DNA from 2 places in the Pseudarthrobacter sp. NIBRBAC000502772 genome. Region 2 is predicted to be linked to the other one. Evidence: predicted binding sites of a transcription regulator. Region 2 holds the regulator's gene; the other holds the start of a gene.

Region 1 (7,151 bases), 1.1 Mb from region 2:
AGGCCCCGGAACCACGGGCGGCTGCCCTGACCCCCATGTCCATGATCATCCGGGAGACCTCCGCGACCGTGAGGAAATAGGAGGAAAACCCGAGGTTCCTGATGATTCCCAGCTCGTGCTCCAGCCGCGAGCGCATGTCCTTGTGGGCTGAGCCTGATATTCCGGGGAACCGCCTGCTGATCCCGGCCTCACAGCGCTGCACCAGTTCATCGTGCGGGTCCTGGCTGATGCCTATGACCGATGCCTCGGGGACCACCGGCTGCTTCCAGCCCATGTCAGTCACCGGGTCAATCCGGCAGAAGTCGGCGAGCGCCTCGGTCTGTGCCATCAGCTGTTTGAGGTCCGCTGCGCCATACCCTGCGGCGCGGATGATTTCCTTGCCGAGCTGAAGCATCTGGGCTGAGGATTTGAGCCAGGCCTGCCCGTTGGGCTGGAGCAGCGGTTCGGCCGCGAGTTCGGGGAGTGACTTCAGCGTCCGGGCGGAGTCGAGCACGTCAGCTGTGGCGGCGCCGTCCTCTGCGCAGTAGCGGACGGCGTTGGTGAGCACGGCCGGTACGTGGTGTTCTTCCGCGAGTTTGAGCATTCGTACTGCGTGGGCGGTGCTCAGGGGCGCTCCGGGGGCAGTGAGCTGGGAAACGACTTCCGCCACCAGGGTTCTTGGGGGCATGGCGTCCAGCCAGCTTTTGAAAAGGGTGCGCGGACGGAGGTAGCGGCGGCCGCTCATGGCCCGTCCGACGTCGGAATCCGGGCCGATCAGGACCGTCAGGACCGGTTTCAGGGTTTTGGGGTCGAGCGTGCGGGAGGCGAGTTCGGCGCGGGTGACCGCCACGGGCACCGCTCCCCCGGCTTTGCCGGAGGTGCGGGCATGGGCATCGGACACCAGCCGGCACAGTGCGCGGTAGCCCGCCCCGTTGTTGTGGCCGCGGGCGAGTACCACTACCCTGCCGGCGAGCTGGGTGCGGTGGTCGCCGTCGTCGTCGAAAACCGCAAGGTCCACCCCCACGATGGGGTCGATGCCGGCTTCCATGCAGGCTTTGAGGTGTTTGATGGTGCCGTAGAGGCCGTCCCGGTCCGTGCAGGCGAGCGCGGTTGCGCCGTCCGCGGCGGCAACCTGGGCCAGTTCGTCGGGCCAGGCAACGCCATAGTGTGCGCTGAAGGCCGTGGAAACGTGAAGGTGGGAGAAGCTCATGCTGTTTGTGGCCGGAGGGCGTCGTGGATCCGCAGGAGCCTCCAGCGGCCGCTGCCGGTATGCCGGCTCAGGTCCAGGGTGAGCGGCTCTCCTGCATCCCGGGGGCCGGCACCCCGCGGGTCCGCCTGCACTTGGACGCGCCAGATTTCGTGGTCCACCAGCCCCGGCCCGCTGCCGAGCGGCGCACGGCGTTCCTCGGCCCACCACTGCCGGCGTTCATACCACCGGACGGGCTCGGCGCACACCGTGTAGTGCCGTCCGGCCCACTGGAGGTTCAGCGGCTGGCCGGCGGGGGTGCAGACAACGTCCACGGACTCGCTGAACATACCCATGGGCGCCTCCCGGAACTGAACGGAGCTGATGCAAAATGCTGATGCAAAAGCAAGGTATTCGAATACATGTTCGAATACCTTGAGTCTACGACGACGCTCCGACAAAACCTAGACAGGGGTGGACGGACGGGCAGCAGGGAGGCAGGATTGTGGCATGAGCACCAATGACGCACTCCTCAAGCACGTAAGCATCAAGGCCCAGGACGAAAAGCTCGTGGCAACCTTTGATATCGACGGCAACATACCGGGGGCAGGTGCGTACGTAGTGGGACTGGTGGCGGCGAGCCCTGATTACTCATCGCAAAGACGCTTGGGCATTGAGTTCATGAACGGGGAGGCCATTGCCTTCTACTCGTTCAGCCATGACCAGAGCGCCGAGGAAAACTATGATCTTGGCGGCGTGACGCACTCGGGCAGCACCATCACCGGCAACTTCCCCGTCGCGGCCGTCCATGGCCTGGGCAAGGGCCACATCATGTCGGCCTTCAGCGAGGCTGACGGCAGGGAGTTCCAGTCGGGCGTCGCCGTCGACGAAGCGCTCTAGGGAACACCGGGGCAGGTGCTGCCGGAAGCGTGTCCGGACAGCACCTGCGGCAGCGTCAGCTGCTTTCTCTGTGGACCTTCATTTCGAGTTTGATGAACCCCGAGATCATGGCCCGGTAAGTTGATTCCACAATGTCCGGATCAATGTCCTTCTTTTCCGCGGCGGCCCGGACATGCTCGATCACTCGTTCCACCCGGCCGGGGGCGCGGACTTCAGCGTCGTCCCCCTTCAGTGTTCCGGCGATCCGGATCAGGCGTTCACGCCGCGCAATGAGGGTGACAATCTGCTCGTCAACTTCGTCTACCGCAATCCGAACAGCAGCGAGCTGTTCTTTGTCGGCCAAAGCGTCCCTATCGTTTCCTTGAATTGTTGCCATCTTCTGACAGTATCGAAGCATGCAGCCCAGAGTCGACTTCATCTCACTAGGCGTTCGCAGTGTTGACGCCTCCCGCCGGTTCTACGCGGAGGGCCTCGGTTGGCCTGTCCACCGCGAGTTTCCCGGTGATGTGGTGTTCATCCAGGTCAACCATGGCCTCATCCTTTCCCTGTGGGACGCCGCGCAGATGCACGCCGAGGCGGGGGTAGGTGTCCCCGGCCCGGTCCCCTGCATCACGCTCAGCCACAACCTGCCCAGCACCGAGGCGGTGGACCGGGTCATGGCGGAAGCGGCATCGGCCGGGGCCACTATCGTCGCCGCGCCGGTCACCCAGCCCTGGGGCGGGTACAGCGGCTATTTCGCCGATCCGGACGGCTTCCGCTGGGAAGTTGCCTACAACCCCACGTGGACAGTGGACGACGCCGGCAAGGTCACCGTTTAGGGGCATGTCCCGCCCGAGTGCCGGTTTAGAACAAGGCTTCCACCGGCCGGATCAGTTCCGGGGAGTTGTTGCGTACGTTGCCTACCTCGGTGCCAACGGAATCCACGTGCCAGTCGGCCGCGACGTCCTTCACATGGGCGCGGACCAGGTCCACCAGAAAGGCGGCGTCGTCGATCTGCGGGTCGATCCACGACGCCATGGTGGCCCGGTCCATGGGCAGCGGCACGCGGTCGTGCAGGGCGGTGAGCTTGCCGAAAATTGTGGACTCGGCACCGGGCGGCGGGGTGTCCGCCGTCAGGATGGATGTGGAGAGCATCCACCGCCCGGGATCACCCTCGGCCTTGGACGGATCCTTCCACCACTCATACAGGCCCGCGAACACCAGCCCGCTGCCTTTGCCTGGATGGACGTAGTAGGGCTGCTTGGCTTTGCCGGTGCCCTGCTTCCATTCGTAGTACCCGTCCGCCGGGACAGCGCAACGACGTGACTTCACGGCCTTGCGGAAGGCCGGCTTCTCCAGCACCGTCTCGCTCCGCGCGTTGATCATCTTGGGGCCGATACCAGGATCCTTCGCCCAGGACGGCACCAGGCCCCAGCGGGCAACATGCAGCTGCCGCACAGGGCCGTCGTCGATCAGCCGTTCCAGGACGATCGGCACGGGGTCGGTCGGTGCCACGTTCCATGACGGCGGAAGGTGCACTTCCTCCTCCAGCTGGGCATCAAAGTCGGCCAGCAAGTCACCCACGGCCCGTGCCATCACATAGCGTCCACACATGGCTCCAGCATGCCATCAGCGTTATGTACTGTCATCCGGCACCGCATCCGCCGGGCTGGCTCAGGGAATAGCCCGCCTCGGGTTACCGTTGACGGGAACGAACCCCCTCAACGATTTCAGGAGAGCTCCGTGGACTTTACCCCCGAGAACGGCACCATCACCATGTTTTCCACCACCTGGTGCGGCTACTGCAACCGGCTGAAGAAGCAGCTGGACGCGCAGGGCATCGGCTACACGGAAATCAACATCGAAGAAGTGGAGGGCACAGCCGACCTCGTGGAGAAGCTCAACGGCGGCAACCGCACCGTCCCCACCGTGCTCTTCCCGGACGGCACCGCCGCCACCAACCCTTCCGCTGCCGAGGTAAAGAGCCGCCTCGCAGCCTGACCACGCCAGCTCGTGTGGTAGACAGAACGGGACCAACATCCGTGTTGGTCCCGTTCTGTCTATCTGCATTGAGGGAGCCTTTCGTGGTCCATAAAGTCAAAGGTGTCGTAGCCCGCTCCAAAGGGGCCCCGGTCACTCTGGAGACCATCCTGGTCCCGGAACCGGGCCCGGGCGAGGCTCTGGTGGACATCCTCACCAGCGGCGTCTGCCACACCGACCTGCACTACAAACTGGGCAGCATCAGCGATGACTTCCCCTTCCTCCTGGGCCATGAGGCCACCGGAGTGGTCAGCGCCGTGGGCCCGGACGTCACGAACGTCGCCCCGGGCGACCGCGTGGTGCTGAACTGGCGGGCCGTCTGCGGCAACTGCCGTGCGTGCAACCGCGGCCAGGCACAGTACTGCTTCAACACCCACAACGCCACCCAGAAGATGACGCTCGAGGACGGCACCGAACTCTCCGCCGCCCTGGGCATCGGCGCATTCATCGAAAAGACCCTCGTTGCCGCCGGCCAGTGCACCAAGGTGGATCCCGACGCCGATGCTGCCGCCATCGGCCTGCTCGGCTGCGGCGTCATGGCCGGACTGGGCGCCGCCATCAACACCGGGGGCGTCAAGCGCGGTGATACGGTCGCCGTCATCGGCTGCGGCGGTGTGGGCGTGGCCGCCATCGCCGGCGCCGCGCTCGCCGGCGCAACCACCATCATCGCCGTCGACATCGACGCGAAAAAGCTGGACCGTGCCAAGGGCCTCGGCGCCACCCACACCGTGGACTCCTCCGCAACGGACCCTGTCGAGAAAATCCGGGAACTCACCGGCGGCTTCGGCGCTGACGTGGTGATTGACGCCGTCGGGCGCCCCGAAACGTACAAGCAGGCGTTCTACGCCCGCGACCTCGCCGGCACCGTGGTGCTGGTGGGCGTCCCGACGCCGGAGATGACCCTGGAGCTGCCCCTGTTGGACGTCTTCGGCCGCGGCGGCTCGCTGAAGTCCTCCTGGTACGGCGACTGCCTGCCGTCCCGGGACTTCCCCATGCTGATCAGCCTCTACAAGCAGGGCAAGCTGGACCTGGATGCCTTCGTGACCGAGCGGATCACCATCGACCAGGTGGAGGAAGCGTTCGAGAAGATGCACTCCGGTTCCGTGCTGCGTTCGGTGGTGGAACTGTGAGCGTCCGGATCGATCGTCTCGTCACGTCCGGAACGTTCTCGCTCGACGGCGGTACCTGGGATGTGGACAACAACGTCTGGATCGTGGGCAACGAGGAGGAATGCGTGGTGATCGACCCCGCGCACGATGCCAAGGCCGTAGCCGCGGCCGTCGGTGGCCGGAAGCTCAAGGCGATCCTGCTGACCCACGGCCACGACGACCACATCCGTTCAGTAGCTGACTTCTGGGACCTCGTCCAGGCACCGATCCACCTCCACCGGGAAGACTGGATGCTTTGGCGGAACGTCTACCCGGATGTGGAACCCGACGTCGCCATCAAGCACGGCGACGTCATTGAAGTGGCGGGGGTCAGCCTGACGGCCCTGCACACCCCCGGTCACTCGCCCGGCTCGGTGTCCTTCCACCTAGCTGACGGACCCGACGGCGAGGGCTCGCTCTTCAGCGGCGACACCCTGTTCCAGGGCGGCCCCGGCGCCACGGGCAGGTCCTACAGCGACTTCCCCACCATCATCGAGTCGATCCGGACGTGGCTGCTGCCGCTCCCGGCCGAAACGGTGGTCCGGACCGGCCACGGCGCCAGCACCACCATCGGGGCCGAAGCCCCGCACCTGGACGAATGGATCGCCCGGGGCCACTAAAGGGGCCCCGGCCGGCCTGAAACCGGGCCAGCCGGCCCGGCAAGCGCGGGCTACGCCTCCCGAGTATCCAAACCTGCATAGCTGCTGAAGTCGGCATGCTGGAGGGAGGCGTGGCCGGCGTACGCGGCAATAACGGCGTCCTCAACATCCTGGACCGTGAGGCCAGGCACCAGATCGTTGGCCGCGCCGGCGGTGGCCGGGTCCCAATCCAGGCCCAGGGCTGCATAGCTGTCCGTCAGGACGCTGCGGATGGGGGCGGAATTTTCCACCACGATCACGGAACTGAACAGCCACCCGCCGCTCACCACGCGCTGCGCTGTGCCCACGAGCTTGATCCGGTGCGCCGGGTCTGCCGGGTGGGTGCCGTGAACGCTGAACTCCCCAGGGCAGTACTCCCCCGGAATTTCGCCAACCGCTGCCTGCACACCGACGTCCCGCAGGGACTGCGCCAGCAGCTCACCAAAGAAGCTGAACCGGCCCTTGGAACCGGCAATGGCGTCCGCATGGGGCATCACATGGTCCACCACCAGCGTGCCCTCGTGGTAGGCGGCGGCGCGTCCGCCCGCCTTCCGCACCAGGGGTTCAAATCCGTGCTCGCGGCAGGCCCGGGCGGCCGCGTCGAAGCCGGGCAGGCGGGTATCCCGCTGACCGAAGGCAACAGTCGGCGCGGGCCGGTACAGCCGTAGCGTGGGGCCGATCCTGCCGGTCTTCGCCTGGGTCAGCAGTTCGAGGCCGAATTCCAGGTCACGTGCGGCGCCGAGGGAATGATCCTGCCGCACCACGGTGAGCGTCCGGAGTCCCGCTTCGGCGTCCTGCATATTGCTAAGCTCCCTTATGGTCATTTTGCAATTCCTTGTCGTCGCGGCTGCGTTCGCGGTCATCGACGCCGTCTGGCTCAAGCTCATGAACCCGTTCTACCGCAGCCACATCGGTGACCTGCTCGCAGACAAGCCACACTTAGGTTACGCCGTGGCTTTCTATGTCATGTACATAGCGGCGATTGTCTTCTTTGCGCTGCGGCCGGCGCTCGACGGCGGCAGCTGGCTGACCGCCGTCGGCTATGGGGCCGCTCTGGGCGCCTTTGCCTACGCGACGTATGACCTGACGAATGCCGCCACGCTCAAGACGTGGCCGCTGCAGCTCATTGTTGTGGACATCCTGTGGGGTGCCGCCCTGACCGGATTGTCCACCCTCGCCGGCTGGCTGGTGTTCCGCGCCACCTGACATCCAGCGGTGTATTGCTGCACCGTCCCCCATCGGGTGGCTAAACTCAGGAACTGGGTCCACCCGCTACTCCTC
Region 2 (7,151 bases):
GGGCGCGTGCGCCGCCGCAGTGGCCATCCGGCACTGGGCAGGGGCGGAAGCGCCGGACTCCTGGCAGGTCAACGTGCCGGGTGGCGTCGTCGGCGTTAAGTTCTTCTCCGGGGCCGGCGGGCACGAGCACGTCGAGCTCAGCGGGCCTGCCGTAATTGTGGCTACTGGGACGCTTTCCTGACCCGAATGATCCGGAAGGACTTGGACGTGGACTCCCGGCTCACGGCGAAGGATGCATCCAGTTCCGTCGCGAGCCAGCGCTGAAGCGAATCCGAGCCCAGGTTCTTTTGGACCACCAGCCACGCGGAGCCGCCCGACGCGAGCCGGGGCAGCCACAGCTTCAGGAGGCTGTGGAGTTCATCCTTGCCGATCCGGATGGGCGGATTAGACCAGATCGTGTCAAAGCGCAGGTCCGGGTCCACCGCGTCCGGCGTGCTGGCCAGCACGTTGCCCAGGCCCAGCAGGGCCGCATTCTCCTTGGTCAGCGTGATGCAGCGTTCATTGACGTCCACGGCGTAGACCTTGGCGTGTGGCGCCCGCAATGCGAGGGTCAGGGCAATGGGCCCCCAGCCGCAGCCGATGTCAAGGAGGTTGCCTGTGGGGTCCGGGGCCGGGACCTCGGCCAGGAGCACCGCCGTCCCCTTGTCGATGCCGTCGGGGCTGAAGATGCCGCCGGACGTCTGCAGCGTGCGCGTCTCGCCGGCCAGTTCCACGGTGAGCGGCTTGCGGGTGAACGGCCCGGCGGGCGATGCGCTGAAATAGTGTGCGGACTCCATAACTGGCCAGATTAGTTGGCCGGGGTGGACAATGCGAAACCGCGGGCACCGCTTCTGCTAATCTTGGACCCATGTTCTTGATCTTCGAGTAGCCGGCACGGCCGGTGTCCCTCCCGGACGCCGCCTGTTCCGAAGCCGTGCCCCGCAGCGATGCAGGTATTAACCTTCCGCAAGTGCGCCACATGCCAGGTCTTCCGTGTCTGGTATGCCGCCGGGCAATACTCGAGCGATCTGCCGCCGCCGGTCCTTGCTGTTTGCCCGCGCTTCCACCACTCCACGCATCCCCGAATGCGAAGACTCCCTGCGCTGTCCGGTCCCGGCCGGCGCGCAGCAGACCAGGAGGCCCGGATGACTGCAAGTCAGCCCAGCGCGAATACTTCACCACTGAACAACGATCGGCACTATTCTGAAAATGCCGAAACTTCAAAGGAGACCATGACCAGCCAGCCCAACACCGGTTCAGATCCAGCAGCCCAGGACATGAGTCCCGAGGAGATCCAAGCTGTCATCGACCGGATTCTCGCCAAGGACGTACCGGCCAGGAACGTCACCGCCGCAGACGGTGACAAGGGCGTGTTCGGCAGGGCCCAGGCGATCTCCCGCTTGGACGACGAACACACCAGCTACGACGGCGACCAGCAGGACCGGGAGGAACGCCGGGCACTGAAGCGCGTGGCCGGGCTGTCCACCGAACTCGAAGACGTCACCGAGGTCGAATACCGGCAACTGCGGCTCGAACGAGTGGTCCTTGCCGGGCTATGGTCCGAAGGCACTTTGGCGGACGCGGAGAATTCCCTGCGTGAGCTCGCCGCCCTCGCCGAAACAGCAGGCTCGGAAGTCCTGGACGGGATGGTGCAGCGCCGTGCCAAACCGGACCCGGGCACGTTCCTGGGTTCCGGAAAGGCCCTCGAGCTCAAGGAAATCGTGATGGCCACCGGGGCTGACACCGTTGTGGTGGATGCCGAACTGGCACCGTCACAGAGGCGTAGCCTCGAGGACATCGTCAAGGTCAAAGTCATTGACCGCACGGCCCTGATCCTGGACATCTTTGCCCAGCACGCCAAGAGCCGTGAAGGCAAAGCCCAGGTGGAACTGGCGCAGCTCGAATACCTCCTGCCGCGCCTGCGTGGCTGGGGTGAATCGATGTCCCGCCAGGCTGGTGGCCAGGTGGGCGGCGCGGGCGCCGGCATGGGTTCGCGCGGACCGGGTGAAACAAAAATCGAACTGGACCGCCGCCGGATCCGGACCCGCATGGCCAAGCTGCGGCGTGAGATCGCGGCAATGAAGCCGGCACGGGAGACCAAGCGGGCCAACCGCCGTCGTAATTCAGTGCCTTCCGTTGCGATTGCCGGGTACACCAACGCCGGGAAGTCATCGCTGCTGAACAGGCTGACCGACGCCGGCGTGCTGGTGGAGAACGCGCTCTTCGCCACCCTGGATCCCACAGTGCGAAAGGCCGAAACCTCCGATGGCCTCGGCTACACCCTCGCGGACACCGTGGGGTTTGTCCGGTCGTTGCCCACGCAGTTGGTGGAAGCCTTCCGCTCCACGTTGGAGGAAGTGGCTGACGCGGATCTGATCCTGCACGTGGTGGACGTGTCCCACCCGGACCCGGAGGGCCAGATTGCTGCAGTCCGCAAGGTCTTCAGCGAAGTGGATGCCCGCAAGGTGCCGGAGATCATTGTCCTGAACAAGGCCGATGCCGCTGATCCGTTTGTGGTGGAGCGCCTCAAGCAGCGCGAGCCGCGCCACGTGGTGGTCTCGGCCCGCACCGGGCAGGGGATCGCCGAACTGCTGCGGGCCATCAGTGACGGGATTCCGCGGCCCGGCGTGAAGCTGGAGCTCCTGATTCCCTACGACCGCGGTGACCTGATCAGCAAACTGCACGAGACCGATGCCGAGATCCTGAGCCTGGATCACGGCGAGCACGGTACCCGCGCCTTGGTGATGGTGCGCGAGGGCCTTGCGGCTGAACTGGAATCCTTCATCAACCATGACTGAGGTTGCGGCGGGGGAAGTCAAAGGTACGGCTGGCGAGGAATTCGTGATCGAACTGCTCGACCGCGCCGTGGCCGGCATGGGCGGTCAAAGCCGCAGCGGGCAGCACGAAATGGCCAGGCAGGTGGCCAAGGCCATCGAAACCGGCGACCACCTCCTGGTTCAGGCCGGAACGGGGACCGGGAAGTCCCTGGCCTACCTGATTCCGCTCATTGCGCACTCGCTCGTGAGCAACAAACCCACCCTGGTGTCAACGGCCACGCTTGCGCTGCAGACCCAGATTGTGGGCCGCGACCTTCCCCGGCTGCTGAAGACCATCACCCCTGCCCTGGACCGCCCTGTCAAGGTGGCCCTGGTCAAGGGCCGCTCCAACTATGTGTGCCAGCACAAGCTCGAAGGCGGGTTCCCCTCCGAGGAACCCGCCGAGGGCCAGCTGTTCTCCCTCGGCGAAGACACCAGCGTCCCGCATTTCGCCGCTGCCTTGGGCGGGCCGTCGTCCCAACTCGGCAAGGAAGTGGTGCGACTGCGCGAGTGGGCGGAGAAGACCACCACGGGCGACCGTGATGAACTGCTTCCCGGAGTAACAGACCGGGCCTGGCGGCAGGTTTCAGTGACGTCCATGGAATGCCTTGGGGCCCAGAAATGCCCCATGGCAGCCGAATGCTTCAGCGAACTGGCGCGCCACGCCGCCGCCGAGGCCGACGTTGTGGTCACCAACCATGCCATGCTCGCCGTCAGCGCCTTTGAAGGCCTGGCAGTTCTTCCCGAGTACGACGTTGTGGTGGTGGACGAGGCCCACGAACTGCAGGACCGGGTCACCGGTGCGGTGTCGGGGCAACTCTCCGTGGCAATGATCCACGCTGCGGCGTCGGGCGCAAGGAAACACACGGCCATCACCGTGGATGCCCTCAACGCAGCTGCCGCCAACCTGGAACTCGCCCTGGACGGCGTGCCCAACGGGCTGCTCCCGAATGGCCTCAACGACGAACAGCTGGATTGTGTGGACCAGTTGCGTGAGGCCTGCCGTGCTGCACTGTCCGATTCCAAGGGGGACGGCAGCCAAACGGCCGACGGCGGGCGGCAGCTCGCGCGCTCACGCCTGATGCTGATCCTCGAACTGTGCGAGCGGCTGATCGTGGCCCGTGAAAACCGCGAAGTGGTGTGGTTTTCCCGCGCAAGTTCCTTCGATCCGCAACAGGGCTATGCGCAGCCCGACGAGTCTGCGCCGGTCCTGGTCAACATCGCGCCGCTTAGCGTTGCCGGCAAGCTCCGCGAAGGGCTGTTCGCCGGCCACACGGTTGTCCTGACGTCGGCAACCCTGGCCATCGGCTCAGCCTTTGAACCGACCGCCGGCGGCTTGGGACTGGTGGGGGAGGGCGCGCCCAGCTGGAGCGGGATCGATGTCGGATCGCCCTTTGACTATCCCAAACAGGGGATCCTCTATGTCGCAGGGCACCTCCCCAAGCCAGGCCGCGGGGCGTCGCCGGAGGCCCTCGATGAACTGGAGGCGCTGATCCGCGCGTCCGGCGGCGGCGCCCTGTGTCTGTTTTCGTCCCGCCGAGCCGCCGAGGAGGCCGCTGAAGCGATGCGTCCCCGGCTTGGCCTCAGCATTCTCTGCCAGGGCGACTCCACCATGACGGCCCTCGTGAAGCAGTTCGCGGACGAGCCCGATACGTGCCTGTTCGGCACCATGTCCCTGTGGCAGGGTGTTGATGTTCCCGGTGGATCATGCCGGCTGGTGGTGATCGACCGCATTCCGTTCCCACGGCCGGATGACCCGCTGATGACCGCACGATCCCGCGCCGTTGCGCAGGCCGGCGGAAACGGCTTTATGGCGGTATCGGCGACCCACGCGGCCATCCGCCTGGCCCAGGGCGCGGGCAGGCTGATCCGTTCCACCGGAGACAAAGGCGTGGTGGCCGTGCTTGATTCCCGGCTTGCTACAGAACGCTACGCCGGATTCCTGCGCGCCGCTCTGCCGCCATTCTGGCCCACCACGGACCGCAAAACAGCGTTCGCCGCCCTGGAAAGGCTGGCCGGGAAGGGCGCCTGACTGCGCGCAGTCCTATAGCGACCGGAGGACCGAGACGACCTTGCCCATGATGGTGGCGTGATCGCCCAGGATGGGCTCGTACTGGGTGTTCTGCGGCAACAGCCACGTGTGGCCGTCGCGCTGGCGGAAGGTCTTGACGGTGGCTTCGTCGTCCAGCAGGGCCGCGACAATATCGCCGTTGGAGGCGTCTGCCTGCCGTCGGACCACTACCCAGTCGCCGTCGCAGATGGCAGCATCCACCATGGAGTCGCCGGCCACACGCAGCATAAAGAGCTCGCCCTGGCCCACGAGCTGCCGGGGCAGGGGCATCACATCTTCCACCACCTGGTCAGCAAGGATGGGCCCGCCGGCCGCGATCCGGCCCACCAACGGCACCATCGCGGTGTCCATGGCAGAGGGAAGTTCGGTGACCGTCCCGCCGATGCCGTGCAGGAGTGAGGGCTTGGTTGTCCCGTTCGACTTAGTGGACCCGCCGTCAAGCGTCAACGGCATCAGGACTTCCATGGCGCGCGGACGCTTGGGGTCCCGGCGCAAGTATCCCAGCTTCTCCAGCTGTGAGAGCTGGTGGGTCACGCTCGACAAACTCGCCAGGCCCACGGTGTCACCGATTTCACGCATCGACGGCGGATAGCCATTGTCATTCACCGAGCGCTGGATGGTTTCAAGGATCTTCTTTTGGCGGGCGGTGAGCCCCTTGGGGGTTCGTGGGGGCTGGCGGCGCTGCGGTGTCGCCTTGCCCTCGGCGGCTGGTGCTGCCATGTTCGCCAATGCCTTTCGGTTGCCCGGCTCCGCTCCGGCCGCTGGTGCCTGGAACGCCCCGGGGCTGGTGTCGGAGTTGATTGTCAGACCCTGCTGATCAACTACAGAGGTGGTTGTTCTTTGATCCAAACGTAGGCCAGCCACAGGGCTTTTTCAAACATTTGTTCTAGCGAGTCTCGACAATATTCGTTGATAAGTGCTAAAAATGAAGAAGCAAAGTTCGAACATGTGTTCTACTCGTTGCTTGCGGATTCGAATATTCGAATTTATGGACGGCCCAGGCCGGCACCGGCAAGTGGACGCGGAGGGCGCGCCGGGCAGCACAGTATGGTCCAGGAGGGCTCATTTCATGTCAGCTATATCTGCTTCGCAGGACTCGCGTCCGCAGTTCATTTCCGTGCAGGACCTCACCTCGCGGCAGTGGTCCGCACCCGTTCCGACGTCGGGAGCGGCGCCAAGGCAGCGCATGGAACCGTTGCCGCCGCTGCGCCTGACGCGCAGGGGCCGGATTGTGCTCATCGGCATCCCGCTCGTGATTCTTGCCGCAATCCTGCTTTCCCTGGCAGGTTTCCTCAACGCCCCGGCAAAAGCCGCCGATTCTGCCGCCGACCTGTCGCTAACGCCAACAGTCTCGGTCACGGTGCAGGCCGGCCAGTCACTCTGGGCCATCGCCAGTACCGTTGCGCCCGAGCGTGATCCCCGTGATGTCATCGCGGATATTGCCCAGTTGAACAACCTTTCCGCCGGCGGCGTTGTCCCCGGACAGCAGCTCTTCGTCCCCACCAGGTAAAGAGCCTGCGGGCTCGGGCGTGTGCCGCCGCAGGCCGTCACATTTTCCGGCCGTCTGCTTCGGACCTAAACTGTTCAGGTGAATGACCAGCTAGAGCGTCTGAACAGACTTCCCCTCCGGACCAACCTCCGCGGGCTGACCCCGTACGGTGCCCCGCAGCTGGATGTACCTATCCTGCTGAACGTCAACGAAAACACCCATGGCGTCCCGGCGGACGTCCGGGCCGCGATCAGCGTGGCCGTGACGGAAGCCGCGGCGGGCCTCAACCGCTACCCGGACCGTGAGTTCACCGAACTCCGGGAAGCGCTGGCCGAGTATCTCGGCCACGGTCTTGATGCCACCAACATCTGGGCGGCCAACGGGTCCAACGAGGTCCTCCAGCAGATTCTCCAGGCTTTCGGCGGACCCGGGCGGACGGCCCTGGGTTTCCCGCCCACGTACTCGATGTATCCGCTCCTGGCCAGCGGCACGGACACCGGGTACATCGTCGGGCAGCGGGCCGACGATTACGGGCTCAGTGCCGAGTCGGCCGCGTTGCAGGTCAAAGAGCTTCAGCCCAACATCGTTTTCCTCTGCTCGCCGAACAATCCCACCGGCACGGGGCTGGGCCTGGACGTTGTGGAGGCCGTGTACGAGGCCGGCGAGGCCGGCCAGACGATCGTCATCGTTGACGAGGCCTACCACGAGTTCGCCCACGACGGAACGCCGAGCGCCCTTACGTTGCTGCCCGGCCGGGAGCGCCTCATTGTGTCCCGCACCATGAGCAAGGCGTTCG

What was found. The regulator LexA, encoded in region 2, represses DNA repair genes until DNA is damaged. The targets are predictions, from matches to a motif close to TCGAACANNTGTTCGA.
Region 1: NIBR502772_RS14675 (DUF6504 family protein) is a predicted target of LexA. The motif match lies at 1,580-1,595, and genes of this name have one in related genera.

What each region holds. Positions count from the first base shown of each region.
Region 1 covers NZ_CP041188.1:3,190,460-3,197,610, forward strand. Annotated here, with positions in the region: gene NIBR502772_RS14670 (DNA polymerase III subunit alpha) at 1-1,189, opposite strand, end outside; gene NIBR502772_RS14675 (DUF6504 family protein) at 1,186-1,521, opposite strand; gene NIBR502772_RS14680 (hypothetical protein) at 1,676-2,065, shown strand; gene NIBR502772_RS14685 (chorismate mutase) at 2,121-2,441, opposite strand; gene NIBR502772_RS14690 (VOC family protein) at 2,461-2,883, shown strand; gene NIBR502772_RS14695 (SOS response-associated peptidase) at 2,909-3,640, opposite strand; gene NIBR502772_RS14700 (mycoredoxin) at 3,788-4,045, shown strand; gene NIBR502772_RS14705 (S-(hydroxymethyl)mycothiol dehydrogenase) at 4,129-5,214, shown strand; gene NIBR502772_RS14710 (MBL fold metallo-hydrolase) at 5,211-5,852, shown strand; gene NIBR502772_RS14715 (biotin/lipoate A/B protein ligase family protein) at 5,903-6,694, opposite strand; gene NIBR502772_RS14720 (DUF2177 family protein) at 6,687-7,076, shown strand.
Region 2 covers NZ_CP041188.1:2,083,660-2,090,810, forward strand. Annotated here, with positions in the region: gene dapF (diaminopimelate epimerase) at 1-181, shown strand, start outside; gene NIBR502772_RS09710 (class I SAM-dependent methyltransferase) at 162-776, opposite strand; gene hflX (GTPase HflX) at 1,212-2,777, shown strand; gene NIBR502772_RS09720 (ATP-dependent DNA helicase) at 2,770-4,827, shown strand; gene lexA (transcriptional repressor LexA) at 4,840-5,586, opposite strand; gene NIBR502772_RS09730 (LysM peptidoglycan-binding domain-containing protein) at 6,053-6,376, shown strand; gene NIBR502772_RS09735 (histidinol-phosphate transaminase) at 6,455-7,151, shown strand, end outside.